2 regions of the Nocardia arseniciresistens genome follow, and region 2 is predicted to be linked to the other one. Evidence: riboswitches for the same ligand, from Rfam matches in the RefSeq annotation. Region 2 holds a riboswitch; the other holds the start of a gene.
The links. Region 2 has a riboswitch for glycine ahead of glyA (serine hydroxymethyltransferase). Riboswitches for the same ligand answer to the same signal wherever they lie in the genome.

Region 1 (15,992 bases), on a different contig from region 2:
ACGGCAAATCGGGTGATGAGATTCTGGCGGGACTCGGGCAGTGTTTCGGTGTATCGCTGTAGGCCATCGATGACCGCTTCGGCGACCTTGTCCTCGACGTGGGTGAGAATCGGTGGGTCGCTGACGAATCGGTGCTTGCGGATGCCTGTCTCATGATCCTCGAGGTGCTCGGTCCACTTCGCCACTACTTTGGCGCTGTTGTTCTTGCGCGCCTTCTTCGCGGCCTTCTTGAAGTCGTCGAGCAGCGCGTCGGCCCTTGCCGTGCTGATCACCGATTCATCGGGCAGCGCGGACCACGAATCCATGAACGGCAGCTGCGCGGCCCCGGTGATCGCGAGCCGGTAGGAGGTCGCCGCGTCACGGGCCGCCCGATAGCAGTTGTCCTCGTCGGCACCGCCCTCGCGGCCCGCGAGCACCAGGCTGGCCGCGAGGCGCTCCAGATCCCACTCCCACGGCCCGACGACGGTTTCGTCGAAGTCGTTGATATCCATGATGATTTCGCCGCGCGGCGTGCCGTACAGACCGAAGTTCGCGGCATGCGCGTCACCGCAGATCTGTGCGGGCAGGCCACTGTCGGGACTGCCTGCCAGGTCTGCGGCCATCAGCCCGGCCGCGCCACGATAGAAAGTGAACGGCGAGGCGAGCATGCGGCCGATCCGCAACGGCACCAGGTGCGCCAAGCGGCCCGCATTGCTTGCCTCGATGAAGTCGAGCACGCTCGGTCGAGTAGCCCAGGTGGCCGCGCGATCACGCGCGGTGACCGGAACCCGCTGCCGTTGCGCTCGGCCGCGGCCGCGCACCTCGTCGGCGGGCACGAAGGTGCGAAGGTCGATACCACTGTTGGACACAACAGCCAACGCTAGCCGGTGTGTAGCTGCCTGATGGTGTCGGATTCGCCACGCCGTGGCGCCGTCGCGTCGTCCCACCCGCGCCGGGTGGGACGACGGTTCGGCTTGCTCAGTTGGCCGGAACGACCGGGTCGGCCGGAGCGATCGGGGTGATCGGCAGTCGCAGTGCTCCGGGCGCAGCGCTCGGCACGGTCGGATGGTTCGGTGCGACCGGAGAGATCCTCATGTACGCGGAACCCAGCTCGGGGCGCGGATCCGCCTGGTCCTTGTTGGGCCAGAACGCCATCGCCCGCTCGGCCTGCGCGGTGATGGTCAGCGACGGGTTGACACCCAGATTGGCTGTTACCGCCGAACCGTCCGCGACATGTAGGCCGGCATGCCCGTACACCCGCTGGTACGGGTCGACGACGCCGGTCTCCGGGTTCTCGCCGATCACGCAGCCGCCGATGTAGTGCGCGGTCGCCGGGATATTGAGCACGTCCATGATCAGGCCTTGGGTGTCGCCGTTCACCTTCTCGCCGAAGCGACGGCCGACATCGTGCGCCAATGGAATCCAGGTCGGGTTCGGTTCGCCGGTGCCCGCCTTGGTTTTCAGCAGCCCGCGCTTGCGGAAGGAGGTCAGTGAGTTGTCCAGCGACTGCATTACGAGCAGGATCACCGACTTCTCCGAGGCGTGCCTGGCATTGAGGCTGCGCAGGAACACCAAGGGGTGCAACACGATTGCCAGCAGGAAACGCAGGAATCGGAACGCGCCGCCGTCGACGATCGGCACCGACATCGGGAAGAGGGCGTTCTGCCCCTTGCCGTAGTGGCACACCTCGATGTGGGTGTCGGCCTCGGGATGGATCGAGGAGGTGATCGCGATGCCCTCGGCGAAATCGCGGCGCGAGCGGCTCACCACGTTGAGGATGGCCTCGGAATTGCTGCGGGTCAGCTCGCCGAGGCGTGGCGAGAGGTTGGGCAGCACGTGCTCGTCGCGCATCTTGTGCAGCAGCTTCTGGGTGCCGAGTGCGGCGCCCGCGAAGACCACCTGTTGGGCGGTGAAGGTCCTGCGCTGTTTGCGGATCCAGCGGTCGGAGCGTTCGGTGTCGATGGCGTAGCCGCTCGCGCCGAGTGGGCGCACGACCGTCGCGGTGGTCAGCGGGTGGACCTCGGCGCCCGCCTGCTCGGCCAGGTAGAGGTAGTTGGTCGTGGTGGTGTTCTTCGCATTGTTCGGGCAGCCGGTGAAGCATTGCGCGCAGTGCACGCAGCCGCGCCGTCGCGGACCAGCGCCACCGAAGTACGGGTCGTCCACTTCGGTGCCGGGATCGTCCTCGTTGAAGAACACGCCGACGTTCGTGGCATGGAAGGTGTGCCCGACTCCGAGGTCGTCGGCTATCTCCTTGATTACCTCGTCGGCCGGGGTCATCCGTGGGTTGGGTGCCACGCCGAGCATGCGTTGAGCCTGGTCGTAATACGGCGCGAGCTCGGATTTCCAGTCGGTGATGTGCGACCACTGCTTGTCGGTGTAGAAGTTCGGCAGCGGCTCGTAGAGTGTGTTGCCGTAGATCAGCGAGCCACCGCCGACACCCGCGCCGGAGAACACCGCGCACTTGCCGAGGACGCTGATCCGCTGCGGGCCTGTCAGGCCGAGTCTTGGCGCCCAGATCGACTTGCGCACATTCCAATTCGTCTTCGGGATGTCCTCGGCGTTCCAGCGCCTGCCTGCCTCGAGCACGCCGACCCGATACCCCTTCTCGGTCAGCCGCAATGCGCTCACACTGCCGCCGAATCCGGAACCGATCACCACCACGTCGTAGTCGAATTCGGGCATGACTTCCTCTCACTACCGGACAACGGATGAGATACTTTCATAGTCATTCTGTCACCGAGTCGGATGCGATGGAATCCATGTACTTTCGAGCGACCCGCGAGCACTCCGAGCGGCACCCCGCCGATCGGCCGATATGTCCGAAACCGGCGTGCCCGGATGGCGCCGGTGGGGGTCGGTGCGGTATGCACGGGCTGTGACAACGGAATCGGGGACGACGGAGCCGGGCGAGCGCGCCGACTCCAGCGGTGACGGTGCGGCAGGCGGTATCTTCGCCGACCGCATTCTGACTGTCCCCAATGCGCTGAGCGTGCTCCGACTCCTCGGGGTGCCGCTGTTCGTGTGGTTGCTGCTGGTCGAGCGGGCCGATGGCTGGGCATTCGCGCTGCTGATCGCCAGTGGCTTCACCGACTTCCTCGACGGCAAGCTGGCCAGGCTACTCGACCAGTCCTCGCGCCTGGGCGCACTGCTCGATCCGTTCGTCGACCGGCTCTACCTGGTCACGACTCTGGCCGCTTTCGTCATCCGCGGACTGCTCCCATGGTGGGTGGCGGTGATTCTCGTCGGCCGTGATCTGCTGCTCACCCTGACGCTCTCGGTGTACAAACGTCGCGAGCTGGACCCACCGGAGGTGATCTACCTGGGTAAAGCGGCCACCTTCGCGCTGATGTCGGCATTGCCATGGTTGCTGGCCGGTCAGATGGATTGGGCACTGGCAGGTTTCGGCCGGGCCTTCGGTGGGGCATTCCTGGTCTGGGGTACGGCGGTGTATGTGTGGACCGGTGTCCTCTATGCGGGGAAAGCCGTCGCGGTCGCGCGAGCGATACCGGCTGTGCCGCACCGGAGGACATAGTGATTAGAGTTTGCGTGAAGGTTCCCGACAGAAAGGATGGCCTGTGACCCAAACCCCAGAGGATCTGCACTACACCGAAGAGCACGAGTGGGTGCAGCGGATCAGCCCGACGCGGGTTCGAATCGGCATCACCGACTACGCCCAGTCTCAACTCGGTGACGTTGTGTTCGTGCAGCTGCCGGAGGCGGATCGGGATGCGGCAGCGGGCGAAAGTATCGCGGAGGTCGAGTCGACCAAGAGCGTGTCCGATATCTACGCACCGCTGGCAGCGAAAGTTGTTGCGGTGAACCAGGATTTGGTGCAGAAGCCGGAAACGCTGAACACCGATCCGTACGGCGAGGGATGGCTGTTCGAGCTCGAACTGGCCGACCCGGCAACCCTGGATGCTGCACTCGGCGAGCTGCTGGATGCCGCAGGTTATCAAGGAGTTATCGGGGGCTGAATCAGCCTTCCCGGTTCTACCTGCACGGGCACGCCCTGGCAGGGTACGGTCAATGCCAACAGATGTGCCGGTGAGCTGTTCCGGTGTTTCTAGCGTCAACGATCCCAGGTCGTGGCGGTGAGGCAGCACCTGCTTGCATGGAAAATCAGGTTCGAGGAGGAGAGAAACGGTGAGCGAGAACAAAGACCCGGGTTACGGGGAGACCGCGGCCGAGACGACGTCGGTCTTCCGCGCGGATTTCCTGAACGAGGTCGACGCGTCGCGCTCCGCAGAGCAGACCGGCGAGCAGCCGGTCCAAGGGGTCGAGGGTCTGCCGGTCGGCGCGGCTCTGCTGGTTGTCAAGCGCGGACCGAATGCGGGCTCGCGGTTCCTGCTGGATCAGCCGACTACGTCGGCAGGGCGCCATCCCGACAGTGACATCTTTCTCGACGACGTCACCGTCAGCCGTCGGCACGCCGAGTTCCGGCAGGACGACGATTCCTTCCAGGTGGTCGACGTGGGCAGCCTCAACGGCACCTATGTCAATCGGGAGCCGGTGGATTCCTCGGAGTTGCAGAACGGTGACGAGGTGCAGATCGGAAAGTTCCGTCTCGTCTTCCTCACCGGTCCGCGCGCCCAGGTGAACGAGTCGTCTGCGGGTGCCGGCAGTCTATGACGCAAGCGGCACGGGTCCTCGTGACGGCCGTGTTGGCAGGGAAGAACGCGGCTTCATGAAAGACTCGATGCTATGACGGGCGCGGCGCAGTGGGCGCGCGGAGGTATGTCGATCGGCTCCGTGCTGGACTTGCTGCGGCCGGACTTTCCGGACATCACCATCTCGAAGATCCGTTTTCTCGAGGCTGAGGGTCTGATCCGGCCGGAGCGCACTCCGTCCGGATACCGCAGATTCTCGATTGCCGACTGTGAACGGCTCAGGTTCGTACTGACCGCGCAACGCGATCAGTACCTGCCGTTGAAGGTGATCAAGGAACAGCTCGAGGCGATCGATAGCGGTGCGGCGACGCTCGGTGTGCGGGAAGCCCGCGCCCGGGCGCACTCCGCCCGTGACAACGAGCTCGCCGTGCCATCGGAGAATGGGCAGTCGGCACACGGCGCGAGCGTCGGCGGGCCGCGCAGGCTCGGCGTCGTGCCGGGTGAGGTCTCGCCGGACGAGCTGCGATTCGATCACGAAATCCGGCTCACTCGTGCCGATCTGCTCACGCAGGCCGACATCGACGAGAAGTTCCTCAACGACCTGATCCGGGCGAACCTGATCACCCCCGGTGCCGCGGGCTTCTTCGACGCCGAGGCGGTGACGCTCGCGCGGACCGCGAAGGCGATGGCGGAATTCGGGCTGGAGGCACGGCATTTGCGTGCCTTCAAACTCGCCGCCGACCGGGAAGCGGCCCTGGTCGCCCAGATCGCGGCCCCGATTGCCAAAAGCCGCGACGCGGGCGCCCGTGCCAGGGCCGAGGAGATGGTGCGCGAGCTCGCGGCATTGTCGCTGACCTTGCATACCTGCCTGGTGAAGGCGTCGGTGCGGAACTCGCTCGGCGGCTGAGCGTTCGGCTCGGGGTTCTCCGCGCGCCGCAAAGCAGGTACCGCTGGTCACAACACACTGATTTCGGCTGTGCACACGGAATGCTGGACACCTTCTTGTTCGCTTAGACTCGGAGGTACGGCGAGCTCTGCGGTAGTTCATGCCGGGTGGCCGGCGAAGTATTGGGAGGCAGTGCGATGAGTGAGCGCAGCGAACGAATCATGATGCAGTGTGCTTCGCTCATGTCGGAGCCGAGTGTTAGCGAGGCTCAGGCATGAGTGAGATGCGTGTGATCGGCATTCGTGTCGAGCAGCCACAGAACCAGCCCGTGCTGTTGCTCCGTGAGGCGTCCGGGGATCGGTATCTGCCGATCTGGATCGGGCAGGCCGAGGCGACCGCGATCGTGCTCGAGCAGGAGGGGGTGACCCCGGTCCGTCCGCTGACTCACGATCTGATCAAGATCTTGATCACCGACCTCGGGCACACACTCAAGGAAGTCCGGATCGTCGATCTGCAAGAGGGCACCTTCTACGCGGATCTGGTTTTCGAGAACGATCTGCGGGTCTCGGCGCGGCCGTCGGATTCGGTAGCGATCGCCTTGCGGGTCGGTTGCCCGATCTATGCCGAGGAACCGGTCCTCGAGGAGGCCGGGTTGGTGATGCCCGACGAGCGCGAGGACGAGGTCGAGAAGTTCAAGGAGTTCCTGGAATCGGTCTCCCCGGACGACTTCAAGGCGACCGACAGCTGAGAGGTCAGAACTATCTTTTAGACCTCTAGTACAGGTCGAGACTCGTACCGCGCGTCGCGTTTGGTCCGACGATGCCGCTCCCGTGACAATCAAGGGGAGTAATCTCGATAGTTGGACCACGTGCGTTCTGACTGGGTGTATGTGGTCAACGGAGCCGGGTTATTGATGAGGCCAAGGCGGCGGCGAAGCAAGGGAGTGGTCAGTGGCAGAGCAATCGCAGGGAGTGGTACAGCCAGGCCTGTTCCCGGACGACTCGGTACCTGACGATCTCGTCGGATACCGCGTTCCGAGCGCGTGCCAGGTGGCCGGGATCACCTACCGGCAGCTCGACTACTGGGCGCGTACCGGTTTAGTGGTGCCGTCCATCCGTAGCGCCGCGGGCTCGGGCAGCCAGCGGCTGTATTCGTTCAAGGACATCCTGGTCCTCAAGATCGTGAAGCGACTATTGGACGCGGGCATCTCGCTCCAGAACATCCGCATCGCGGTCGATCATCTGCGCAGCCGCGGCGTGCAGGACCTAGCGGGTATCACCCTGTTCTCCGACGGCACCTCGGTGTACGAATGCACCTCGGCCGAGGAGGTAGTTGATTTACTGCAGGGTGGGCAGGGCGTTTTCGGCATCGCGGTGAGCGGTGCAATGCGCGAGTTGACCGGCGCGATCGCCAACTTCCCAGCCGAGCGGGCCGTCAGTGGCAGCGCGAGCGAGCGTCCAGAGGATGAACTGTCGTTCCGCCGCAAGGCGCGGATGAACCAGAAGACCGGCTAAAAATTTTCGCTGTGAAGTGCCCGTCGTCCGCGGCGGGCACTGTTCGTATGCGGCGAAAGTGACGAGGACGACACATCCATTCGGGGTCCGGTGGAGCGATTCGTTGCGCGCGCGGCATAAACTAGCGATGCGTCGCCGCCGTGCGGGAGAGTCCTGGTCTTCATAAGAGCCCGGGCGCCGAAGGAGCAGCACCTCCCCGTCAATCTCTCAGGCAACAGGGACCGTACGGGCTTCGACGCCTCTGGAAAGTGGTGACCGCTGCAGACAGCGCGTGGTCGCCCGCCCATGGGGAAAGGGGTCGCACCCCGAATCTCTCAGGCTCCGCGACAGAGGGGGAGGGCTGGTACTCGTCGACCGTGTGGTCGACCCGCCCGACCTTTTGGAGCTGCCGTGACTCGATCATTTGCCGACCGCCACATCGGACCCGACCTGGACGAACTCGCCCGGATCCTGGACGTTGTCGGTGTCGGTTCGCTTGATGAGCTCGCGACCGCCGCGTTGCCCGCGAGCATTCTCGACAGCTCCGGCCTCGAGGTACTCCCGGCGGCAGCCACCGAGCACGAGGTGCTGGCGGAGCTGGCCGAGCTTGCCCATTCGAACACCGTCGCCACCTCGATGATCGGTCTGGGCTACTACGACACCTTGACTCCGCCCGTACTGGTGCGCAGCCTGCTGGAGAACCCGGCCTGGTACACCGCCTACACGCCTTACCAGCCGGAGATCAGCCAGGGCCGCCTCGAAGCGCTGCTCAACTTCCAGACCATGGTGTCGGACCTGACCGGCATGGAAGTCGCCAATTCCTCCATGCTCGACGAGGCCACCGCGGCCGCCGAGGCGATGACGCTGCTGCGCAGGGCAGGCCGGTCGAAGTCGGCGCGGTTGCTCATCGACACGGATTTGTTTCCGCAGACCAAGACCGTGCTCTACACCAGAGCCGAGCCGCTCGGGATCGAGATCGTCGAGGCCGAACTGGCCTCCGGTCTGCTTGACGGCGACTTCTTCGGTGTACTTGTTCAGGCCCCTGGCGCGTCGGGTCGGGTGGTCGACTGGGCGCCGCTCATCGAGGCGGCGCACGAGCGTGGCGCGCTGGTTGCCGTCGGCGCGGATCTGCTTGCGCTGACACTGATCACGCCGCCGGGGGAGCAGGGGGCCGACGCGTGCTTCGGCACTACGCAGCGCTTCGGTGTCCCGATGGGCTTCGGCGGGCCGCACGCCGGGTACCTGTCGGTGCATTCCAAGCATGCCCGGCAGCTGCCGGGCCGATTGGTCGGAGTGTCGGTGGACGCGGACGGCTCGGTCGCCTACCGGCTCGCGCTGCAGACTCGTGAGCAGCACATTCGCCGCGAGAAGGCGACCTCCAATATCTGTACCGCCCAGGTGCTGCTCGCGATTCTGGCCGCGATGTACGCCAGCTATCACGGCCCCGACGGACTGCGCGAAATCGCGCGACGGGTGCACGGGCACGCGCGGGCCATCGCCACCGGACTCGACGGCGCCGTAGTGCACGACAACTTCTTCGACACCGTGCTCGCCCATGTGCCCGGGGGTGCGGAAGCCGTTGTGGCGAAGGCGAAGTCGAGTGGTATCAACCTGCGGCTCGTCGATGCCGATCACGTCGGTATCGCCTGCGACGAGGCGACCACCGCGACGCATGTCGCTGCTGTTCTCGAATCCTTCGGCACCGCACTGTCTTCGGAGGTTTCCGCGCCCGCGACCGCCGCCGCATCGGTCGAGACGCGTGCCTCCGAGTACCTCACGCACCCGGCGTTCACCAGCTACCACACCGAGACCGCGATGCTGCGGTACCTGCGGCGGCTCTCGGACAAAGACATCGCCTTGGACCGCAGCATGATTCCGCTCGGTTCCTGCACCATGAAGCTGAACGCGACCGCCGAGATGGAGGCGATCACCTGGCCCGGTTTCGCGCGAGTGCATCCCTACGCACCGGTCGAGGACGTCCCCGGCCTATTGCGGGTGATCCACGATCTGGAGGGCTGGCTCTCGGCGATCACCGGGTACGACTCGGTCAGCTTGCAACCGAATGCCGGCAGTCAGGGTGAGTACGCCGGTCTGCTCGCCATCCGGCGCTACCACCTGGATCGCGGTGACACACACCGGGATACGTGCCTGATCCCGTCCAGCGCACACGGCACCAACGCGGCCTCCGCCTCGATGGCCGGGCTGCGCGTCGAGGTGGTGAAGTGCCGCGACAACGGCGACGTCGACCTCGATGACCTGCGCGCCAAGATCGCCGACCACGCCGACCGGCTGGCGTGCATCATGATCACCTACCCGTCCACCCACGGCGTGTACGAGCACGAGGTCGCCGAGCTGTGCGCGCTGGTGCACGATGCGGGCGGTCAGGTGTATGTCGACGGCGCGAACCTGAATGCGCTTGTCGGGCTTGCCCGTCCGGGCCGCTTCGGCGGCGATGTGAGCCACCTGAACTTGCACAAGACCTTCTGCATTCCGCACGGCGGCGGCGGTCCCGGCGTCGGCCCTGTCGCGGTGCGCTCGCACCTGGCGCCGTACCTGCCGGGCGATCCGCTCGAGACCGGTTCACACGCGGTGTCCGCCGCCATGTACGGTTCGGCCTCGATCCTGCCGATCACCTGGGCCTACATTCGGATGATGGGTGCCGACGGTCTGCGCAAGGCGACACTGACGGCGATCGCCTCGGCCAACTACATCGCCCGCCGCCTCGACGCACACTTCCCGGTGCTCTACACCGGCGAGCACGGCATGGTCGCCCACGAGTGCATCCTCGATCTGCGCGAGATCACCAAGCAGACCGGCGTCACCGTCGACGATGTCGCAAAGCGTCTGGCGGACTACGGTTTCCATGCCCCGACCATGAGCTTCCCGGTCGCGGGCACGCTGATGGTCGAACCCACCGAGAGCGAAAACCTGGCCGAACTCGACGATTTCATCCGCGCGATGATCTCGATCCGCGATGAGATCAGCCAGGTCGCCGCAGGCGTATGGCCGGTCGAGGACAACCCGCTGCGCGGTGCACCGCACACCGCGGCATGCCTTGTCGGCGAATGGGATCACCCGTACAGCAGGGAAGTCGCGGTGTTCCCGCATGGCCTGACCCCCGCTCGCGGCAAGGTGTGGCCCGCAGTGCGCCGTATCGACGGTGCCTACGGCGACCGCAACCTGGTTTGCTCTTGCCCGCCGCTGGAGGCGTACACCGACTGAGGGCGGATACGGCCCGCCCCTTCCTCAGGTGCGGTGTGTCGTAATCGCTGTGCCGGTAGCCCGGCTGCACGCGCGGCCGACCGCGCTGAATTCGCTGCGCCAGGCCTATTCGTCGGGGCCAGGTGCGGGTGGGATGGTGATCGTGCCGGAATCAGGGCGTTGTCAGCGTGTGCACCATGGCAGTACCGAAGCTGATGTCGTCGGAGCTGGCGAGGCGGGTGTAGCTGCCACCGGTGCGCTGGGCAGCGCTTTGCAGGGTTTCGGTGCCGTTGCCACCGATGACGATGACGTCGATGCGGACCGGGCGCGACTTGTCGGTGGCGGCAGTGATGTCGGCGAGTAGTTTGGTGCCGGTCAGCGTGGAGTCGTCGTCGGGGCCGTCGGTGATCAGGAGGACGGAATTGGTGCGATTAGCGGTGTATCCGGTGACCGCCGCGCGGTAGGCGGCCAGCAGGGAAGGGTAGGCCTGGTCGGTGCGGGATTCGGTGGGGACGACGGCGTCCAGTGCCGTGCCGAGCGCGGTGCGCTGGTCGTTGGTCAGTGGTGCGGTCACGGTCTGGATCTGGTATGGGACGGTACCGTCGAGGTTCTTGGCGAAGGTCCACACACCGAGGCCGAAGTCCGGTGGCATGACATTCATCGTCGAGCGAAGGGCGGCAAGAACATTCGCGAGGCGCGTGGCCGAGCCGTCGGTGTTGCCCATCGAGGCGGAGACATCGACCAGCACTGTCGACTGCACACCGAGAACCGGGTTGGCGAGGGTAGCGTGCACTTTGTCCAGCGCCGCGCGCGATGGCACGGCCGTCGGGCCGGCCGGTGCGGCGGCGAAACCGGCGGTGGTGAAGGTCTGTGTCTGTTGCGGGGCACGTAGATAGTCGGCGAAGATGCCCGCGATCAGATTCTGGGTCTTGTCCACCCATGGGCCCGACATCAGCGCGGCCGGATGGTCGGCGACGGGCGCGGAGCCCGCGGGGCTGAAGGTTACCCCGCCGCCCTGTGCTTTGACCTGCTGCTCGGTAGCGGCCACCGCATGAATCGGCGCGCTCGCTGGTTGGGGCGCTCCGGCCACGGCGGCCAGCGCCATCGTAATGTCCTGCGCCTCGGGCGCATTCGCGGCAAGCAGCGAGATCGCGGACACCACTTGGCCCGACTGCGCGGCTTGATCCGACAGCGGCTCGGTGCCGGAAACGGTCGAGCCGACCGCGGCCGCCGCGGCCACCGTCGCGTCGCCGGGCGGCAGTGCCATGCGCAGCCCGGCCCAGCCGGACAGGCCGATGTCGGCGAGCGAACCCTGTTGCAGGCGTGGCAGATCCGCCCAGGCGATCTTGGCCTGATCGAGTGCGCCGCGCAGTTCCTCTGGAACGGCGAGCACGATCGGGCTCACCGCGACGGGCGCCGGATTGCCCTCGATCAGGCCGGGTGCCCGCATGGATTCGATGGAACGCAGCGAATCAGGGATCCACAGCGCGGGCTGCGGTCCGAGCTGCTGGTTCCACGGCGCGGTCGTGGTGAAGGCCGCCACCATCGCCGCGGACGATTGGGCAGTCACCTGCACCTTCGCGCAGTGGTCGCGGATGCGCGGATTGGTCGCGTTGTAGGCATCGGCGATCGTACGCACGGTGGGCGCGATGTCCGGGTCCGCCGTGATAAAGAGCGTCGCGGCCCCTTCCATGCATTCCGCCGCGGCGGCACTGTCCTGGTCGGCGGCCCGGTTGCTCAGCTGATTCCACGCGAACACACCCGCGACCAACAGCACAACGGCGACTACGGCGATAACCGGACCTTTGCTGATGCCACGGGACCGGGTTCCGCTGCGATGAGTGCCCACGAGATCAAGTGTATGTTCACGTCGGATTCGCCGAGCGACCGTGGCACCGATCGAGATTTCCGACACTATGCACCGGTCGGGTAGAGCGAAACGCCGGGACTCGGCATCTGCGGGTCCCGGCGTTGCGTGATTGCGCCCGTCGGCGCACTGTTACTCGCGGATCATCCGCCCCCGGTCGAATTCATGGCCGCCCCAGACTCCGGATTGACTTGTGCGCGTGGCGAATTCACCGCAGGACGCCCGGATCGGGCAGCCCGCACATACCTCACGGGCATAGTCGAAATCCTGCGACGGATACGGGAACCACGCCTCGTGGTTCGCGTCGCCGCGACATGCCGCCCGGTGCCAGCCCTGGCTGTCGGAGAGCGGAAGCAGGTCGGTCAGTGTCACTTCGGCGGGTGCGGTGGTCTCCAGTCGGACGATCATGGCGATCCTTCTCCTCTCTTGCAGTCGCAAGCCATTTGCTTCCAGATCTGTCGCTGCCGTGTGGCCAGGTGAGTGGGCGCCCTCGGTTGCCACAGCAGCCGCATACCCGCTTCCTCGGGGGTGCGGTCGGCCTTGATCGTGTTGCACGGTGCGCAGCAGGCGATCAGGTTGCTCCACGTGTTCGGTCCGCCACGACTGCGTGGGCGGATGTGATCGACGGTGCGAGCCCGCTCGGCGCAATAGCCGCACCGGTGACTGTCGCGTCGCAGCACGCCTGCCAGCGTCGCGCGGCTCTCGTCCTGTACTCGAACCATGTGCTCGAGATACACGTAGCGTCGCAGCCGGATTGTCTCCGGCAGCGCGATCTCGAGGTGCTTGGACCGGATCGGGAAGTGTGGCTCCCGGTCGGCGACAGCCTCGGCGACCCCGCCCATGAGCAGCACCACGGCCCGTTCCGCGGTGACCTCGGAAAGCGCCTCATAGCTGGCGTTGAGCACCACAACGCGAGTGTGTATCCAGTTGTCGACAGTCAACGCCACCGGATCGGTGGCACGGCGGAACGTCATGGGAATCACCATGTTTCGAGAAGAGAGCGAGCGATTTCGAAGGAGGAGGGCTGGGCGTCAGTTGCCGGCCAGGAGGCGGCCGAGATCCGGTCCGCTGCTGGTATGGCACCGGCACGGGACCGACACGGAAATCCGCTGAATCGCAATGGGATTCATGTAGGTCAAAGCCACCTCCTCCTTTCTTCGTGCTCATGACCACCCTCGGAAAGGAGTGATCGTCGTCGAATCACATGGTGGCACACCACACCTGCTGTTGTCGGGTCATTTTCCGGCGGGCGCGTGTGTGCGGGGCTGCTGGGGCCGGCGGCTCAGGTCTGGTCGACCAGCCACTGGCGCAGCCAGGTGGTGGCGGTGGCGCCCGACCGGTCGACTACGTAGGCGGGATAGTTCTGGTGGACGAAGGAGTTGTAGAACTCCTCGAGTTTCTGCTTGCGCTCGTCCATGCCGGGATCGGCGAGCTGATTTTGCAGCATCGGGACGACACCAACGGTCATCAGATCATCGATGATCGCGACGGCTTCCTGCTGGTATCGCCACAGTTGCGAGGGGTTCGCGTCGGAGGCCTGAGCGAGGAAGCCCGCGAAACGAGCCGCGAAATCGGTGGGCGGCGTCGCGCAGTACAGGTCGCCGTCCGCACAGAAAGTCTTGGTCTTGTGCTCGAGGAGGCCGAAGCCGCCGATCCGAGGGCCGCCCGCACCCGCGCCCTGCACGGGCGGTCCGATCAAGGTGTCGCTCGGTGAACGCCGCGGATCGGAAACGAGGCCGACCGCGACGATGCGCTCCGGCCGGACCGGGCCGAAGCCGGTGCCGATCTCGGCGGCCAGGTCGCCCGCGGCGTCGGCACCCTGGCTGTAGCCGATGAGCGCGATCTTCGTCGCGTCGCACCGCTGAGCCATGGCGGTGACCAACCGGCGCGCGTTGTCGGTCGCCTGCTTCTTGGAGCGGCCGTAGACATCGCCTTCCCACGGGAAGGCGGTGGCCGCGTAGCTCACGTAGTCGGTGCGAATGTCGGAGGGCAGATCGTCGGTGACATTCGCGAGCAAGCCCTCGCCGGGTTTGCTATCGGAGGTTTCCCAGGTACCGGGAACCGCGACGACGTAGAGATCTGGACATTCCGCCGCGGCCGATACCGCGCCCGTCCCGCCGACAGCGCCTACCGTACCGATCGTCATGGTTCCCACGATGGCGCCGATCATCCTGCGAATCATCATTGATTACCCCGGTGTGCTGGTTCCGAAGCCGGCTTGTCGCCGCTGCCTGTGGTCTTTACGCAGACAACCGTACGGTCTGGCCAGCGAGTTCTGCGCGAACCACGGCCGACGAAGGGCAGACATTTTTCGCAGAGTGGCTATTTGGAGCGGTCCCGAGCGGGGTTCAGCCGAGCGGGGTATGGCCGAGCCGCACGCGCCCGCTGAACCGGGTTTGCTTGGCTCGCGGGAGCGGGTGGAACAAGCTGCCGTGCACGTCGCGGTAGCGCATCTCGAGGTCGCAGGTGCGGGAATAGCCGAGGCCGCCAACGGTTTCGATGGCGAGGCGGACGGTAGAGATCAGGGCGTCGGCGGCCACGGTTTTGCGGCTCAGGGTGCGGCCGGCGTAGGCGTCGGTGTTGTCGAAGCGCAGATTGTCGGAGTCGGTGAACATGGCCGCGATCAGATCGGCCGCGGTGGTGTGGACATTGAGCATTTCGCCCGTGAGCTGGAAGATGTGCGGATCGGTACGGTCGGCCACCAGCGCGGCGGCCGATTCGACCGCGCCGTCGGCGATGCCGAGATAGGCGGCCATCACCAGCGGCATAGCCGCGCCGATCACCACGTTCAGTATCGGCGGCCAGATGCCGACCGGGCGGACCAACGACACCGCGGCATCGGGTACGAAGACCTCGTCGAAGACCACCGTGTGTGACCCGCTTGCACGCAAACCGAGTGTGTCCCAAGTTTTTTCGATCCGAACGCCCTGTGCGACGGACGGGATCGCGCAATGCAGTACCTGCGGACCCTGTGGCGCGTCATCCCATCGGATACTGGTGACGAGCACCGTACCGACCTCACAGCCGCTGGCAGGCGCCTTACGTGCGCTCACCAGGTAGCCGCCCTCGACCCGCGAGGCCCTGCCGTTGGATTCGACCCAGTCCGAGGCGCCGGTGCTGACCAGGATCGCGCCCCCGGCCACCTTCGTGAAGAGGGGCGTTGCGTCGATGCCGTGGCGGTGGCGCCACAGCTGCGCGGCCACCAGATGCGAATGCATGGCGAAGGCGACCGCTGTCGATGGATCGTGGCCGCCAAGTTCGCGCAGGATCTCACCCATCTCGCGGTGGGTGGCGCCTCCGCCCCCGAATTCGGTCGGCACCAGCGCGGCGGTGAGTCCGGTAGTGCGCAGGAGATCGAAGGCGTCCTCGGCGATGTCGCCGGTTCGGTCGCGGGCGGCGACGCCGGGGCTCAGGCTCTGGCCGACCTGACGCGCGCGGGCGATCCAGTCGGTGGTGGTGTTTGCGGCGGTAGTTGTCATGTTTCGAAACTAGGAACGGCCGCGATAAACAGATAGTCCAGAAAGTGGACCCTTCCAGTTCAGATAATGGACCCGTTCGCGAGGTGACTCTGATGCCCGTCCACCACCCGACGACCACGGGGTACGGCCAGTACTGCCCGATTTCGCGGGCCCTCGACGTGCTGGGGGATCGCTGGTCACTGCTGATCCTGCGCGACCTGCTGCTCGGCACAGCCCGCTTCAACGACCTCGCCCGCGGCCTGCCCGGCCTGTCGCGCAGCCTGCTCACCAAGCGACTGCGCCAGTTCGAGCGGGCGGGGTTGGTCGAAAAGCTCAGCGGACAGTACCTGCTCACCAACGCGGGACGCGACCTCGAGCCGATCTTGTTCGGCCTCGGTGAATGGGGTGCACGCTGGACCTTCGGCGATCCGGAACCCGAGGAACTCGATGCTGCGCTGTTGGTGTGGTGGATGCACAACCGTCTGGACACCTCGAAGTTTC
Region 2 (15,992 bases):
GACACAGTGGTGGGAAATCGGCCTGTTCGCCACCACCGACGAGACGCTGCGCCTGCCGGACGTGATGATGCACTACGGCAGCGTGCCGTTCGATATGAACACACTGCGCCATGGTTACCCGACTACCGACAACGGTTTCTGCTTGACGCCCAACGTCACTCAGGGCCGCTCGCGTGGCACGGTCCGGCTGCGCAGTCGCGACTTCCGTGACAGGCCCAAGGTCGACCCGAGGTATTTCACCGATCCCGAGGGGCACGACGAACGCACCATGCTCGCGGGAGTCCGGTTGGCGCGCAAGATAGCCGAGCAGACGCCGCTTCGGGACTGGGTCGCCAGGGAGCTCGCGCCGGGCCCGGACGCGACGACCGACGACGAACTACTCGACTACATTCGCGCGACGCACAACACCGTGTACCACCCGGCGGCCACCGCGCGGATGGGGGCGACCGACGATCCGATGGCGGTGCTCGATCCCGAACTGCGGGTCAAGGGCGTGTCCCGATTGCGGGTCGTCGACGCGTCCGCGATGCCGAAACTGCCTGCGGTGAACCCTAATATCACGGTCATGACCATGGCAGAGAAGTGCGCGGACCTCATACGGAAAACCTGAGTGAGGTGCCGAAAGAGGCGGGACTAGAGGCGTTTCTCGCCGATCACGCGCCGTTCCAGGCGATGGCAACGACCGAGCTCGAGCAGCTCGCGTCGTCGTCATCGCTGCACAGATTCGCGGCGGGCACGGTGATCATGGACTACTCGGCCAAGGTGCCCGACGATATCTGGATGCTGTGGAGCGGCCGCGTCGCCTTGCTCGGCAGCGGCGACGGCACACCGATCGACACTATCGAGCCCGGCGGAATCTTCGGCTATGTTCCGCTACTCACCGGAGGCAGTGCCGACTTCCTCGCGCGGGCGGCCGAACCGAGCCTGCTTATCCGGCTGCCGGGGGCCTTGGTCGCGGCCCAGTTCGCTCAGCCCGCCGGTCTCGCGTTCCTCGCCTCCTCGGCGTGGAAAACGGTGTCCGGCAGCCGAACTCCGATGGCACCCGCGGTCGGCAGCCGCCCGGTCGGCGAGCTCGTCTCCAGGGCCGCGGTTTTCGTCACGCCGGAGACCAGCGTGCGTGATGCCGTCGTGCGGATGACCGAGGAGTCCGTCTCCTATGTGCTGATCCGGTTGCCGCAAGGCGAATTCGGCATTTTCACCGATCGCGATCTGCGTACCAAGGTGGTGGGCGCCGGGCTGCCGGTAGAAGCGCCGATCTCCCTGGTGATGAGCGCTCCGGCCCGGCGAGTGACCGCCGACCTGACCGCCGAGACCGTGCTGATGGAAATGCTGGAATGGGGGCTGCGGCATATGCCGGTGCTGTCCCGGCGCGGTGAGGTGCTGGGCGTGCTCGAGGACGCGGACCTGCTAGCCGCCTCGGCGAGACAGGGTTTCGTGCTGCGCTGCTCGATCGCCGCGGCCACCGACGCGGCCCAACTACAGCGTGCTGCGCGCGAGATCACCGGCACCGTCGTCGACCTGTTTCGCAATGGCACCGAGGCGTCGGCGACCAGCGGCATTCTGTCTGTCGTCATCGACTCGGTGGTCCGCAAGGGACTCGAACTGGCGCTGGCCGAGATCGACGATGCGCCCGAGCTGACCCCTTCGAGCGACCTGGGAGCAGTCGCCGGCGGCGGGTTCGCCTGGCTGACGCTCGGCAGTATCGCCCGGCGCGAGGCGATGCCGTCGTCGGATGTGGACAGCGCGCTGTCCTGGAGCGACGAATTATCCTCGGCGAGTGGGCAACTCCGCGCGGTCGCCGCGCGAGTGCACGCCATCCTCGATGCCTGCGGGCTGCCCGCCGACAGCAATGGCGCGATTGCCGCGAAGCCGAAATTCTCCCGTTCTCGCTCGCAATGGGCGAAGGCGGCCGAGGCTTGGCTCGACGATCCATTGCAGGGCCGTGGACTGGTCCTCACCTCGCTGCTCATCGACGGGCGCGTGGTGTGGGGTGCGGAATCGTTGCACGCGATTCCCGCCGCGTTCCGGCGGATGCGCGCCGACCACCCGCACGCGCTGCGCCTGCAACTGCTCGACGCGCTGTCGGGGCGAGTACGGACGCGCTCGCTGCGCGACGTGATCTCCCGGCGTGGCGGGACGTTCGATCTGAAGAACCACGCGCTGGCCCCGATCGTCAACCTCGCCAGGTGGGGCGGGCTGATGGCGGGCATGACCTCGGCGTCGACCCCGATGCGGCTGGCGGCCGCCGCGAGTGCCGGTGCGGTCCGCGAGCGTGATGCCGCCGTCCTGACCGAGGTTTTCACCATGCTGCAACGCATGCGTATGGTCCATCAGATCGAGCAGCTTTCCGCAGGACACAGTCCTGGAGACATCATCACGATGTCGGAACTCTCACCACTGAATCGCAGCCTGCTCAACGATGCGCTGCGCGAGATCGCGGCGGTTCAGCGACGCATCGGCAACACCGGAGCGGCGACCACCTAGACTGGTGACCGAGATGGTAATTCGAGATGTTGAGGATAACGGGCGGACGGCCGCGGTGCAGTCCGTCGATCGCGCGCTGCTCGTCTTGGAGATCATCGCCAAGCTCGGACAGGCCGGTGTCACCGAGATTGCCACCGAGCTCGGTGTCCACAAATCTACCGTCTCCCGACTGATCACGGTGCTGGAATCGCGCGGATACGTCGAGCAGCTTTCCGGGCGCGGCAAGTATCGGCTCGGCTTCTCCATCGTCCGGCTCGCAGGCTCGACCAGCGCGCAGGTCGATCTCGTCGGGCAGAGCCAAGGTACGTGCAACGAGCTGGCGGATGCCTCGGGCGAGACGACCAACCTCGCTGTGCTGGACGGCAATCGGGTGATCAACATCGTCGAGGCGATGGGGCCCGGCTCGATCGCACTGCTGTCCTGGGTGGGGAAGAGCTGCCCGCTGCACGCAACCTCCAGTGGCAAGGTGTTGCTCGCGGATCTGGTGCCGAGCCAGATGCGCAAGCGCGTCGGCGCCAAGCTGGAGATGTTCACCGAAAACACGATCACCAAGGTCGCCGACCTCGCTGCCGAACTCGTCGAGGTCAGGAAGAACGGCTGGGCGAGTGTGCGCGAGGAACTGGAGATCGGCCTCAACGCCGTCGCCGCGCCCGTCTATGACGGCGGTGGAGTAGTCGTTGCGGCACTGAGTGTTTCCGGGCCCGCCTACCGCCTCGGTCCCGACCGTTTCGCCGAAGTCGCCGAGCTGACCGTCGCGAGCGCCGCCGACATCAGCCGTCGCCTCGGATATTTCGCCTGAGCTCGAGCGCACCTGGTGGGTGCTGTGGGGCGTAGCCCGCCGCCCAATTCGTATTGACAAGGGTTGAGGTCGGCTCAATACTTAGTGCGGATGGTGCAACTGTTGCGTTTTGCGCAACTGTTGCGGCATGTGAAATTGAATAGTCGCCGTTGACGTGCGGCGGGAGATCTCCACGGAATTTCGTGGAGAGCCGAAGGAGCAAATCCTCCCGGGAATCTCTCAGGCCCAGTACCGCCGCGCACAGGCACCTCTGGAAAGCAGTGCGCACGCACTCGCCGACGGGGCAAACGCGCGGTGTCCAGATCGACACAGCGCGTGAAACTCTCAGGCCATTGGACAGAGCGGGAGGAGCCACCCACGCGCATGCGTCGACGAAAGGCTCCTGATGGCCGAACCTATTGCTATCGCTGGCGACTGCTTGCGGGTCGCTCGAAACAACAACACAGCCATTCGGACCGACCTCGACGCGTCGTTGGGTGAATTCGATCCGGTCGTCGCGAATTTGATCGACCGCGAAATCAGCAGGCAGCAAAGCGGTTTGGAAATGATCGCCTCCGAAAATCACGCGCCGCTCGCGGTGATGCAGGCGCAGGGCTCGGTGCTCACAAACAAGTATGCGGAAGGCTATCCAGGCCGTCGTTATTACGGCGGCTGCGAGCATGTCGACGAGATCGAAACGCTGGCGATCGACCGGTTGCGCGCGCTGTTCGGCGCCGAATACGTCAACGTCCAGCCGCATTCGGGCGCGCAGGCCAATGCCGCGGCGATGCACGCGGTGTTGCGGCCTGGCGATGGGATCCTCGGGCTCGCCCTCGACCACGGCGGACACCTCACCCACGGTATGAAGATCAACTTCTCCGGTCGGCTCTATGACGTTGTGGCCTACCATGTTCGGGCCGATGACCATCTCATCGACATGGACGAGGTGCGAAGGCTCGCGCAGGAGCACCGCCCGAAGCTGATCGTGGCAGGTTGGTCCGCCTACCCTCGGCACCTCGACTTCGCCGAATTCCGGCGCATCGCAGATGAAGTCGGTGCCTACCTGATGGTGGACATGGCGCACTTCGCGGGACTGGTCGCGGCGGGTCTGCATCCGTCGCCCATCCCGCACGCGCACATCGTCACCTCGACAACGCACAAGACCCTCGGTGGGCCGCGTGGCGGATTCATTCTCGCCATCGACGAATTGGGTAAGAAGCTGGCTTCCGCCGTCTTTCCTGGACAGCAGGGCGGTCCGCTCGAGCATGTGATCGCGGCCAAGGCCGTTGCTTTCAAGATGGCGGCGGAACCGGCGTTCCGTGATCGTCAGGAACGCACGCTCGCGGGTGCGCGGATCCTCGCCGATCGGCTGCTCGCCGAGGACTGCCTCGCGGCGGGAATCAGCGTCGTCAGCGGCGGTACCGATGTGCATCTGGTGCTCGTCGATCTGCGTGACTCCGAGCTCGACGGCCAGCAGGGCGAGGATCGGCTCGCCCAGATCGGAATCACGGTGAACCGCAACGCGGTTCCGTTCGATCCGCGCCCGCCCATGGTTAGTTCCGGGCTGCGAATCGGAACACCTGCGCTGGCCGCACGTGGCTTCGATACCGAGGCATTCGTCGAGGTCGCCGACATTATCGCCGCCACGTTGCGCGCGGCGCGGCCGGTCGAGGAGTCGAGTGCGCGGGTCGATGCGCTGGTTGCTCGCTTCCCGCTGTACCCCGGTCTGCGCGTGCCGGTATGACGGTCAGCATCTTCGACCTCTTCCGGGTCGGCATCGGGCCGTCGAGCTCGCACACGGTGGGGCCGATGCGCGCGGCCGACCGGTTCATCGAGGAGCTCAAAACCGTTGGGCAGCTTTACAATACGTCCGCTATTCGGGTTGAGCTGTACGGATCGCTCGGTGCGACGGGGCGCGGGCACGGCAGCATCGAGGCGATCGTGGCCGGGTTGTCCGGCGAGCGGCCGGAGACCGTTGATCCGGAGGTCGTGGTCAGCACCGCCGCCGAAACGCGGGCCAGCGGAACGTTGCGGCTCGGTGGGGTGCATCCGATCGTTTTCGCCATCGACGAGGACATCGAGTTGCTCTGGCGCGTGAAACCTGCCTTCCACAGCAACGGCATGATGTTCCGTGCGGTCGACGCCGAGGGGCAGGTGCTCATCGAGCGCCGGTTCTACTCGGTCGGTGGCGGTTTCGTGCTGGCCGAAGCCGAGATCGAACGACCCACCGAGGCGACGACGGCGGTTCCGTATCCGTTCGGCTCGGCCGGGGAGCTGCTCGCCCACACCACCGCTACCCGGCAGTCCATCAGCGAGCTGATGATGGCCAACGAAATGACCTGGCGCCGTCCGGACCGGATTCGGATCGACCTGCTCGAAATCTGGAAGGTCATGCAGGACTGCGTCCAGCGGGGGACCTCGACGGCGGGTGTGCTGCCGGGCGCACTCGCCGTCCGACGGCGTGCGGCGACGCTGCACCATCGACTGACTGTCGAAGCCGACGACACCGACCCGCTGCGTGCGATGGAGTGGGTCACGCTGTTCGCGATGGCCGTCAATGAGGAGAACGCGGCGGGCGGACGTGTCGTCACTGCGCCGACCAATGGTGCCGCGGGCATCATTCCCGCTGTGCTGCACTATGTTCAGCGTTTCGTGACCGGTGCCGGTGACGACAGCATCATCGACTTCCTTTTGACCGCGGGCGCGATCGGACAACTGATCAAGGAGAACGCCTCGATCTCCGGCGCCGAAGTCGGTTGTCAGGGCGAGGTCGGCGCGGCGTGTGCGATGGCGGCGGCCGGACTCACCGCCGTGCTCGGCGGCACGCCCGAACAGATCGAGAATGCCGCCGAGATAGGCATCGAGCACAACCTCGGTCTCACCTGCGACCCGATCGGCGGTCTCGTACAAATTCCGTGCATCGAACGAAACGGTGTCGCGGCGGTCAAGGCGATTACCGCGGCGCGCATGGCGATTCGTGGCGACGGCGTGCACCATGTGTCCCTCGACAAGGTCATCCAGACGATGCGTGCGACGGGCGCGGACATGCTGGACAAATACAAGGAGACTTCACTCGGCGGGCTCGCGGTCGCGGTGGTGGACTGCTGAGGGCTTGCCGATTCGGTCTCGGCTCGCAGCGTCAGCGCGGGGCCGATACCGACAGGCCTGCCGCAATCGCCGCATCGGTGAGTACGGCCTCGAGCATCGCGGGGGTGAGTCGGCCGGTGAAGGTGTTCTGCTGGCTGACGTGGTAGCAGCCGAAGAGCTGCAACGGTTCTCGGCTACCGTCGGACGGCGACAGCGTGACGTGCGCGCCGTGGCCGAACTTGGGTCGGGGGCGGGGAATGGTCCAACCCGCCGCCGCGAGCACCGGAAGCAGCGCCTGCCATCCGAAGGCGCCGAGCACGACGATGGCGCGGACGGTCGGCGTGAGCAGGTCCAATTCGGTGCGCAGCCAGTGGGCGCAGCGATCGCGTTCCTCCGGCGTCGGCTTGTTGTCAGGCGGCGCGCAGTGCACGGGAGCGGTGAGGCGGACGCCGGTCAGCTGTAGGCCGTCGTCGATCCGAACCGAGGTGGGCCTGCTGGCGAGCCCGACCGCGTGCAGCGCGGCGAACAGGACGTCACCGCTGCGGTCGCCGGTGAACATGCGACCTGTTCGATTGCCGCCGTGGGCGGCCGGGGCCAGGCCGACGATCAGTAGTCGGGCATCGGGCGGACCGAATCCGGGGACGGGGCGGCCCCAGTAGGTTTCCGCACGGAAGGCCGCCCGCTTCTCGGTGGCTACCTTTTCGCGCCAAGCGACGAGCCGTGGGCAGGCTCGGCACTGCGCGACGGCGGAGTCCAACTCGGCGACGGTGTGGCACATGAGAAAACCCAATCACATAACTCGAGGCGATAACCATGGGTTTGCATCCAGGACATGCGTCCAGGTAAGTGTGGCCGTGAGCTGCAGATAACGACCAGGACATGTGACCGTTAGCGCTGGCGCCGGGTTGATAGCATGGCCTTTCTGGCCGACCGGATGCGGGCTTCGCCCCCGGATTTACCCTCGAAAGAGTCTTTCCATGCAGTTTGAAATCGTCGAGCGAGACGAAACGTGGGTTGCCGGGTTGCCGGTGCGCAGCCCGAAACGTGCGCTCGGAGAACTGCGGGATCACGATCTCGAGGCGGCCTGGGCGGCAGTGCTGCATCAGGAGCTCGGTGGCCCTCTGGCCAGCGCGTATACCGATTACACCGGTGAGCTCGGCACCTACAACACTCAGATCGTCGGATACGAGTGTGCCTCGTTCGACGACGTCACCCGCGGCCACCTCGTCGCGCGGCTGCCACGCGGCACCTATGCCCGGTTCTCCTCGGTCGGTAACTTCCCGCAGGTGATGACCGACCTGTGGACGCAGATCGCCTACGCCGAGGAACACAACTACATCAAACGCACCTATACCGGTGACTTCGAGTGTTACCCGCACGCCTACAAAATTGATCTCTACCTGGCGGTAGATGCGCGATGACCTATGCGATTGTCGTGCGTGGCCAGGCGATCTACGGCGGCCTCGTGGTACCGAGGGTGCGGCCGAGCTTCAAGGTCAGCAATAGCGATCTGATCGAATTCCTCAAGGATCGGCTGCGCGACCGTGGGCAGGAGCGGCCGGATCACCCGATGTTCACCGTGTACGTGCCGGACCCCGCGGGGAACTTCAACGCCGTCGTCTGCTTCGAGTACCCGGACCACGATGCCGTCCCGGTCGGCGACGTGCTGGTCAAGGTGCCCAAGGGCGTCTATGCGCGGTTCGCGCCGAACGGCGACTACCACGATCCGGTCGAGGATGTGTGGGCGCAGGTCGATGATGCGACGGCCTCCGCGGAGATCACTCGCGCCTATCGCGAAGAGGTCGAGATCTGGCACGGTCCGGAGTCGGTGGAGCTGTTCATCTCGATCCTGGTCTAGTTGCTGAGATGTAGCTACGTCGGTACCAACCGGTCTCTCTGTTCCATTTCGTGTCCGTAAGGAGTGGCCTGACCTGCGGTTTGTTTCGGAGTCGAAATAAGTTTTCGGAAGATTAACCGGACATCTGGCCAATTCCATTCGAATGACGGATACTTCCCTAGGCAATCACACCAGATCGGCGGGCAGTCGGGTGTGAGAGCTGGACCGGCTCGATGACCGCGCGTGCGCGCGGTGGCTACGGAGTAGGGAACACCATGACTGTCGAAACAATCGCAGTCGGCCCCGGGGGCATGCGCGATGCCGAGGTGTTGCGCTTCCGGGATGTGCATTCCGGATATGTCTTCCATGTCGCGACTCCGGAGTCGCATCCAGACCTCTGGCGCCGATACTTGCGGGGTGCGCTGCGGGTTTACCGGCATTACGGAGTCGATCACGCGATCGAATACGACAAAGTCCAAAACGGCAGTTCGACCGCATTGTTCTTTGTCGCCGTCGACGCCTCGGGGGTGGTCGTCGCGGGCTTGCGGGCGCAGGGGCCGTACCCGGCGGTCGAGGATGTGCACGCGCTCGGTGCCTGGGCGGGGCAACCCGGTGAGGCCGCGCTGCGCGCGATGGTTGCTGAGCGGATACCAGAGGGGGTTGTCGAGGTCAAGGCGGTCTGGGTGGCACGACACGCGGAACGCCGATCCGCGCTCGCCGCCGCGATCTCCCGTTGCGTGGTGCACGCGGCCTCGCTACTCGGCGCTCGCTTCGGTTTCGTGACCACTGCCTCGCACGGCCTGGAACTTTATCGCTCCAGTGGTGGGCGCGTTGTCGATCGGATACCGTCGGTGCCCTATCCGGATGACCGCTATCGAACCGTCCCCGTGTGGTGGGATACTCACACGAATCGATCGGTTGCCACAAAATTGCAGACTTCGTTGATCGCGCTGGAGCGCGCGGCGCTCGAGACCTGGCATGCACAGCCGTACAGTGGCCCCACCGCTGGTGAACCATGGATCGGAGGACGGGCGCAGGTATGAACGGTGACCCCGGCCCGGTCGCGGACTACAGACCGCTGATACTCGACGAAAATGCCCCGGACGACATACCCATCCTCGTACAACTGCGTAAGTCACCGCAGGTCCGCATCCTCGACCTGCGTGATGTGCTGCGCGGCGAGCTCGCGAAGGTGCATTCGCGCCCGACCCTCGATGGACCGGATCCCGATCGCTGGGTCTACTACCCGTGGCGGCGCACTTTGGTCGGGCTGCCCGGCGAGCGCACCTACCGCGCGATTCGGCTCGACCGTAACCGCAACAAGCTCACCAGGGACGAGCAGGAACGCTTGGCGGGCTTGGCCATCGGAGTCGTCGGCCAGAGCGTCGGACATGCGGTCGCCTACACGCTGGCGCTGGAGGGCACCTGCGGCCTGCTGCGCCTTGCCGATTTCGACGACATCGAGCTGTCCAACCTGAACCGGGTGCCGGGCAGCATCTTCGACATCGGCGTGAACAAATCGATCGTGACCGCGCGCCGGATCGCCGAACTCGACCCCTACCTGCCGATCGAGGTGCGCACCTCGGGTGTCGATGAAGAGTCCGTCGACGAATTCCTGACCGGTTTGTCGATCGTGGTCGAGGAATGCGATTCGCTCGACATCAAGTTCGCCGTCCGTGAGGGCGCGCGCAGGCATCGCATCCCGCTGCTGATGGATACCAGCGATCGTGGCCTGCTCGACGTCGAACGCTACGACCTGGAGCCGAGCCGTCCGCCGTTCCACGGTCTGCTCGGCACGACCGAAGGCGCAGACCTGCGTGGGCTGTCCACCAGGGACAAGGCGCCCCATGTCATGCGGATCCTCGATCCGAAAGAGCTGTCGGCGCGGATGGCGGCCAGTCTGGTGGAGATCGACGAGTCCGTGACCACCTGGCCGCAGCTCGGTAGCGATGTGCAGCTCGGCGCGGCCATCGTGGCGGCGGCGGTGCGCAGGCTCGGGCTCGGGCAGAAGCTGTCGTCCGGACGCACGCGCATCGACCTGGAGCGCGGTCTCGACGAACTGGCCGAGCCGGAGCCCGTCGGTGAGCTGGTGTGCGAGCCGGAGGCCATCGCGCCCATGCCGGTACCGGCCGCGACCGCGATATTGAGCGTGCTCGAATGTGCTCAGCGCGCCCCGTCGGGTGGCAATGCCCAGCCGTGGTCGCTGCGGGTCGACGAGTCCGAGGTGCGGATCGAGCTGGCGCGCACGCGGTCCTCGGCCCTCGATATCGGCTATCGGGGTAGCGCTGTGGCGATCGGGGCCGCATTGCACAACGCGCGCGCTGCCGCCGCCGCGCACGGCATCCTCGGCGGACACGAGCTCATCGAGAGCGACACCACCGCGCTCACCGCGGTGCTACGCCTCGGTGACGGCAACGATCCGCTGCTTGCCCGCGACTACCCGGCCGCGCTGGCCCGCGAGACGAACCGGCGCCTCGGCACCGGCGCACCGATGGCGGGCAATGTCCTCGCCGGTCTCGCTGCTGCCGCCGGGGCAGAGGGCGCGACGATTCGCAGTGTCACCGACCGAGCCGACCTCGCACTAGCGGCCGAACTGCTCGGCGAATCGGATCGAATCCGCTACCTGACGTCTCGGCTGCACCAGGAGATGTTCGCGGAACTGCGGTGGCCGGGAGACGATCCGCGCACCGGAATCGACGTCTGCAGTATGGAATTGGCCGCCGACGAGCACGCGAAGCTCGCGATCGGGCGTCGTGCCGACGTGATGGACCGGTTGCGCGAATGGTCCGGTGGCGCGGCGCTCGGCGAGCACACCGGTGACCGGGTGCTGTCGAGCTCGGCGGTCATCGCGGTGACGTTCGACAACAAGAAGGGAACCTCGGGACCTGGGCTGACCGATTACACCCGCGCGGGCGCCGCGTTGCAGCGCGTCTGGCTGGAGGCGCAACGACGTGGACTTGCGGTACAACCGGTGTCCCCGGTGTTCCTCTATGCACGGCACAACGACGAACTGGTCGCGATTTCCCCCGATTTCGCGGATACACTAGCGTCACTTCAGGGCCGTTTCCTGGACCTGCTGGGAGTGCCTGGGCATGAAATCATGGCATTGGTGCTTCGCCTGAGCTATGCGGCGCCGGCCTCGGTCCGCAGCAGGCGACTTCCAGTGTCGGGCGCGGGCAACCGCAGCTAGCACGATCGGAGACAAGGTGCCTCGCCGAACGCTCGACTCATTGGTGACCCAGGTCGCCTCCGAGTTGATGGGCGTCGACGCTACGACGATGGTGGCGGCGAGTGAGCGAGTGCTGGCCAGATTGGTCGAGCACTTCGACGTCGATTTCAGCTATTTGCGACATACCGATCGGGAACGAAGAGCCACCGTGCTCATCGCCGAGTGGCCGCATCGCGGTGATATCCCCGATCCCGATCCGCTGAAGGTCGTGCACTTCGAGACCGCCGATTCGGTGTTCGCCGAGTTGGAGCACGCTACCGAGCCGATTGTGGTGCGGCCGAGCGTGGAGTCCGCCGACTATCAGGAGACGATCCGCCGTTCTTCGGGGATCCCGCTGGTCGCGATGGCCGCGGTGCCACTGCTTTCGCGCGGCGAGTCGACCGGCGTGCTCGGCTTCATCAAACAGGGCGATCGGGACTGGAGCACAAGAGAACTCAACGTCCTCAAGGCGATTGCCGCACTGTTCGCGCAGCTGCAGGCGCGCGTGGTCGCCGAAGAGCGACTGCGCTATATCGCGCTGCACGACGATCTCACCGGGCTCGCCAACCGCCGTGCGCTGCTCGAGCATATGGAGGAGCGATTACATTCGGGCAGTCCCGGCCCTGTGGCCGCGTTCTTCCTCGACCTCGATCGACTCAAGGCGCTCAACGATTTCCTCGGGCACACCGCCGGTGACAACTTCATCCGCACGCTGTCTTCACGGCTGCGCGAAAACCTCGACCCGAACGACATGATCGCCAGGCTCGGTGGCGACGAGTTCGTGATCGTGCCTGCCAAGCCGATGGACGCCGTGGCCGCCGAGCTGGAGGCGACCAGAATCCAGCAGCTCATCGGCAGGCGGGTCACCGTCGGCGGCGAGTCGGTCAGCCGTGGCGCGAGTGTCGGTGTCGCGGTGGGTATTCCGGGGGAGACCACGGTCGCCGATGTGCTGCGCCGTGCCGATCACGCGCTGCTCTCGGCCAAAGCCGGTGGCGGCAACGGGGTCGCGGTGTTCACCGATGCCATGCGCGCTCAGTTCGAATTGCAGGACGATGTCGAACTCAACCTGCGTGGCGCGGTGTCCGACGGATCGCTGCTGCTGCACTATCAGCCCGAGGTCGACCTACGCACCGGACGAATCGTCGCGCTGGAGGCGCTGGTCCGATGGATGCATCCGACCAGGGGGCTGCTGCCGCCCGGTGCGTTCGTCAGCGTTGCCGAAGCCACCAATCTCGCGGGCGAGCTCGGCCGCTGGGTGATCAGGTCGGCCTGCGCCCAGTTCGCGGAATGGCGGCGGCGCGGCCTTGCCACGAATGTGGTGATGCGGATCAACGTGTCGCCGGTCCAGCTGGTCAGCCTCGACTTCGTGGAGCGTATCGAGGACATCCTTCGGCTGTTCGGCATCGACGGCAGCTCGGTGTGTCTGGAGATCACCGAGCATGTGGTTGTGCAGGATCTGGCCCGCACGCAGGTCACCCTGCGTGGCCTCAAGCGGATGGGCGTGCAGATCGCCATCGACGATTTCGGCACCGGCTACAGCTCACTGTCGCACCTGAAGGCACTGCCGGTGGACGCGGTGAAGATCGATCGCGGGTTCGTGCAGCGCCTCGGCGCGAGCACCGACGACCTGGCGATCGTGAAATCCATCATCGGCCTCGCCGGGTCTTTCGGGCTCGGTGTCGTCGGTGAGGGCGTCGAGACGCCGGTGGCCGCGCGCACCCTGGTCGGGCTGGGTTGCTATCGGGCGCAAGGCTTTCTGATCGCGCGGCCGATGCCGGCCGACGAGGTCGAGCCGCACCTGGTGTTGGGTCGGATCCCCCTGGATCTCGATCTGCCGCGGGCGGGTAGAGGCACCCCGAAGTACTGACCTCCGCGTCGGTGCGCGGTGCGAATCCGCTGGTTGGCCGGCTCTTTCACGGCTGTTCACGCGCCGTTGGGCGCACCGGTCCCGATCCGCTGCACGATCGGCGGGTGCGCATCGTGCAGCTGGCGAACTTCTACGGCCCACGCTCCGGTGGGCTGCGCACCGCATTGCATCATCTCGGTGCGGGCTACGTGGCCGCGGGACACGAGGTGGTGCTGATCGTGCCGGGACCTCGGCGTGCCGAGGAACTGTTGCCGACCGGCGCGTTGCGGATTACCTTGCCCGCCTTGGGCATTCCCTGGACCGGTGGATATCGTGCGGCGGATCCGCGGCGGGTGGCCGATGTGCTCGCGGGCCTGCGACCCGATGTGTTGGAGGTGTCGGACCGGCTGACGCTGCGTGGATTCGGACGATGGGCGCGGCGGCGTGAGGTGGCGAGCGTGATGATCTCGCATGAGCGGCTGGATCGGCTGCTCGGGCAGGTGATGCCGAGTGCGGCGGCGCGCCACTGCGCCGACGTGGCCAACCGCAGGACCGCCACCGACTACGACATCGTGGTGTGCACAACGGAGTTCGCGCGCGCGGAGTTTCTGCGCGTCGGTGCGCAGAATGTCGAACTGGTGCCGCTCGGGGTCGATTTGGAGCTGTTCAGTCCCCGTCGGCACGATCGTGCGCTGCGGGCCGATCTCGGTGCGTCAGGACACCCGCTGCTGGTGCACTGCGGCAGGCTCTCGGTGGAGAAGCGGGTCGACCGCAGCATCGAGGCGGTGGGCGCGTTGCATAGAGCGGGCGTGGCCGCTCGACTGGTTGTCGCGGGGGAGGGGCCGCGGCGCGAGGCGCTCGAGCGCCTCGCCAAGGCGCTGCCTTCGCTGCCGGGCGGGCTACCGGCCGTGCACTTCACCGGGTTCATCTCGGATCGGTCGATGGTGGCGAAATTGCTGGCTACCGCGGATGTTTCGCTTGCGCCCGGTCCACACGAGACCTTCGGCCTCGCCGCGTTGGAGGCGCTCGCGGCAGGGACCCCGGTCGTCGCGAGCCGTTCGTCGGCGCTCGCCGATATCGTCACCGCGGAATGTGGCGCGGTGGCCGCCGATCATCCCTGCGACTTCGCACGAGCTGTCACCGACGTGCTCGCGCTGCCCACTGCGGCGCGCAGGAAGGCGGCGCGCAGCAGGGCCGAACAATTCACCTGGCCGATGGCGGTCGCCGGCATGCTCGCGGTCCTCGGTCGATGAATGACCGCAGCGCCGATCCCGCGGGGCCGATCGGCGCGCAGTACCCTGCCGGAACCGATTCGGGGCTATTTCGAGATAGGGTTCGCCAGTGCGAATGGTTGGGCGCGGAAGCCGTAGGACGATGCGTGGCGCCAAAGTGTTGGTGACCGGCGCGGCCAGCGGTATCGGCCGAGCGACCGCGCTGGCGGCCGCGGCGGCCGGTGCCGAGGTGGTGTTGACGGACATCAATGCCGAAGGGCTCGACGAAACGGTGGGGTCCATCGGGGCGGCAGGCGGGGTCGTGCTCCTCGCGCGGGCACTGGACATCACCGATTACGACGCGGTCACCGTCTTCGCGACGGACGTGCACGCGGAGTTCGGCAGCCTCGACACCGTGATGAACATTGCCGGGACATCGACCTGGGGCACGGTCGAGAATCTCGAACACCGGCATTGGCGAAAGATGGTGGAGGTCAACCTGATGGGCCCGATCCATGTGATCGAGAACTTCGTGCCGCCGATGGTGCGTGCGGGCCGTGGCGGTGCGCTGGTGAATGTGTCCTCGGCGGCCGGTCTGCTCGCGTTGCCATGGCATGCCGCCTACAGCGCGGGCAAGTACGGCATCCGCGGCGTCTCCGAGGTACTGCGATTCGACCTGGAGCGCCACGGCATCTCGGTGCATCTGGTGGTGCCGGGCGCGGTGAACACGCCGCTGGTGCAGTCCTTCGATCTGGTCGGCGTCGACAAGGATGATCCGCGGGTTCGCCGTCTCGCCGGTGCGTTCACCAAGCATGCGGTGGAACCTGAACATGTTGCGTCGCAGATCCTTCGCGGCGTCGAACGCAACAGATTCCTCGTCTACACCTCGTTCGATATCCGATTCGGGTACTGGTGGTCGCGGAAGTTCGCCTTCCCCTACGAATTCGTCATCCGCAGGGTCGGCGAGCGCTTCAACAGGCTTCTGGTTTCGCAGCGCAGTTGAGCTGCACGTCGAGCACCCTGGCGCCGGGGCCCTGCTCGCCGAGCCGATCGTGTTCGTTGACCAGCTTGCAGCTGCCCAGCGACAGACAGCCGCAACCGATGCAGCCGGTCAGATTGTCGCGCAGCCGGGTCAGCTGGGTGATGCGATTGTCGAGGTCGGTCCGCCAGGTGGTGGAAAGGGTCTCCCAGTCGCGCCGGGTGGGGGTGCGGCCCTCGGGCAGTTTGTCCAGCGCGGAGCGGATCTCGCTCAGCGGGATGCCGACCCGCTGCGAAATACGGATGAAGGCGACGCGCCGTAGTGTCTCGCGCGTGTATCTGCGCTGATTTCCGCTGGTACGGCGGCTCGAGATGAGACCCTCGCGTTCGTAGAAGTGCAACGCGGACACCGCTACTCCGCTACGCTCGGACAGCTGCCCGGGGGTCAGTTCCTTTACTCGCCAATCGGTTGCCGACATCAACGCTCCTCCATTCCCTAACAATACTTCAGGTTACGGTGCGCTCGGGGCAGAATCGGACATGCCGCTGGTGACTGCTTGCAG

Region 1: it holds a riboswitch for glycine, as region 2 does, so the genes downstream of both, gcvP (aminomethyl-transferring glycine dehydrogenase) here and glyA (serine hydroxymethyltransferase) in region 2, are expected to answer to the same signal.

The regions. Positions count from the first base shown of each region.
Region 1 is NZ_JBKORD010000002.1:373,090-389,081, reverse strand. Features, by position in the region: gene ACLMAJ_RS05385 (DUF2252 domain-containing protein) at 1-848, opposite strand, end outside; gene ACLMAJ_RS05380 (GMC oxidoreductase) at 958-2,661, opposite strand; gene ACLMAJ_RS05375 (CDP-alcohol phosphatidyltransferase family protein) at 2,855-3,511, shown strand; gene gcvH (glycine cleavage system protein GcvH) at 3,555-3,953, shown strand; gene odhI (oxoglutarate dehydrogenase inhibitor Odhl) at 4,123-4,608, shown strand; gene ftsR (transcriptional regulator FtsR) at 4,681-5,493, shown strand; gene ACLMAJ_RS05355 (bifunctional nuclease family protein) at 5,747-6,220, shown strand; partial or broken gene ACLMAJ_RS05350 (MerR family transcriptional regulator) at 6,435-6,986, shown strand; glycine riboswitch at 7,120-7,220, shown strand; gene gcvP (aminomethyl-transferring glycine dehydrogenase) at 7,377-10,187, shown strand; gene ACLMAJ_RS05340 (VWA domain-containing protein) at 10,339-12,015, opposite strand; gene ACLMAJ_RS05335 (WhiB family transcriptional regulator) at 12,166-12,441, opposite strand; gene ACLMAJ_RS05330 (HNH endonuclease) at 12,438-13,007, opposite strand; gene ACLMAJ_RS05325 (cutinase family protein) at 13,316-14,179, opposite strand; gene ACLMAJ_RS05320 (acyl-CoA dehydrogenase family protein) at 14,382-15,512, opposite strand; gene ACLMAJ_RS05315 (winged helix-turn-helix transcriptional regulator) at 15,605-15,992, shown strand, end outside.
Region 2 is NZ_JBKORD010000001.1:529,964-545,955, reverse strand. Features, by position in the region: gene ACLMAJ_RS02485 (GMC family oxidoreductase) at 1-610, shown strand, start outside; gene ACLMAJ_RS02480 (putative nucleotidyltransferase substrate binding domain-containing protein) at 673-2,484, shown strand; gene ACLMAJ_RS02475 (IclR family transcriptional regulator) at 2,498-3,283, shown strand; glycine riboswitch at 3,434-3,527, shown strand; glycine riboswitch at 3,528-3,633, shown strand; gene glyA (serine hydroxymethyltransferase) at 3,669-5,006, shown strand; gene ACLMAJ_RS02465 (L-serine ammonia-lyase) at 5,003-6,370, shown strand; gene ACLMAJ_RS02460 (uracil-DNA glycosylase) at 6,402-7,127, opposite strand; gene ACLMAJ_RS02455 (GyrI-like domain-containing protein) at 7,327-7,770, shown strand; gene ACLMAJ_RS02450 (effector binding domain-containing protein) at 7,767-8,207, shown strand; gene ACLMAJ_RS02445 (hypothetical protein) at 8,462-9,229, shown strand; gene ACLMAJ_RS02440 (Rv1355c family protein) at 9,226-11,376, shown strand; gene ACLMAJ_RS02435 (putative bifunctional diguanylate cyclase/phosphodiesterase) at 11,444-13,261, shown strand; gene ACLMAJ_RS02430 (glycosyltransferase) at 13,366-14,493, shown strand; gene ACLMAJ_RS02425 (SDR family oxidoreductase) at 14,615-15,454, shown strand; gene soxR (redox-sensitive transcriptional activator SoxR) at 15,423-15,908, opposite strand.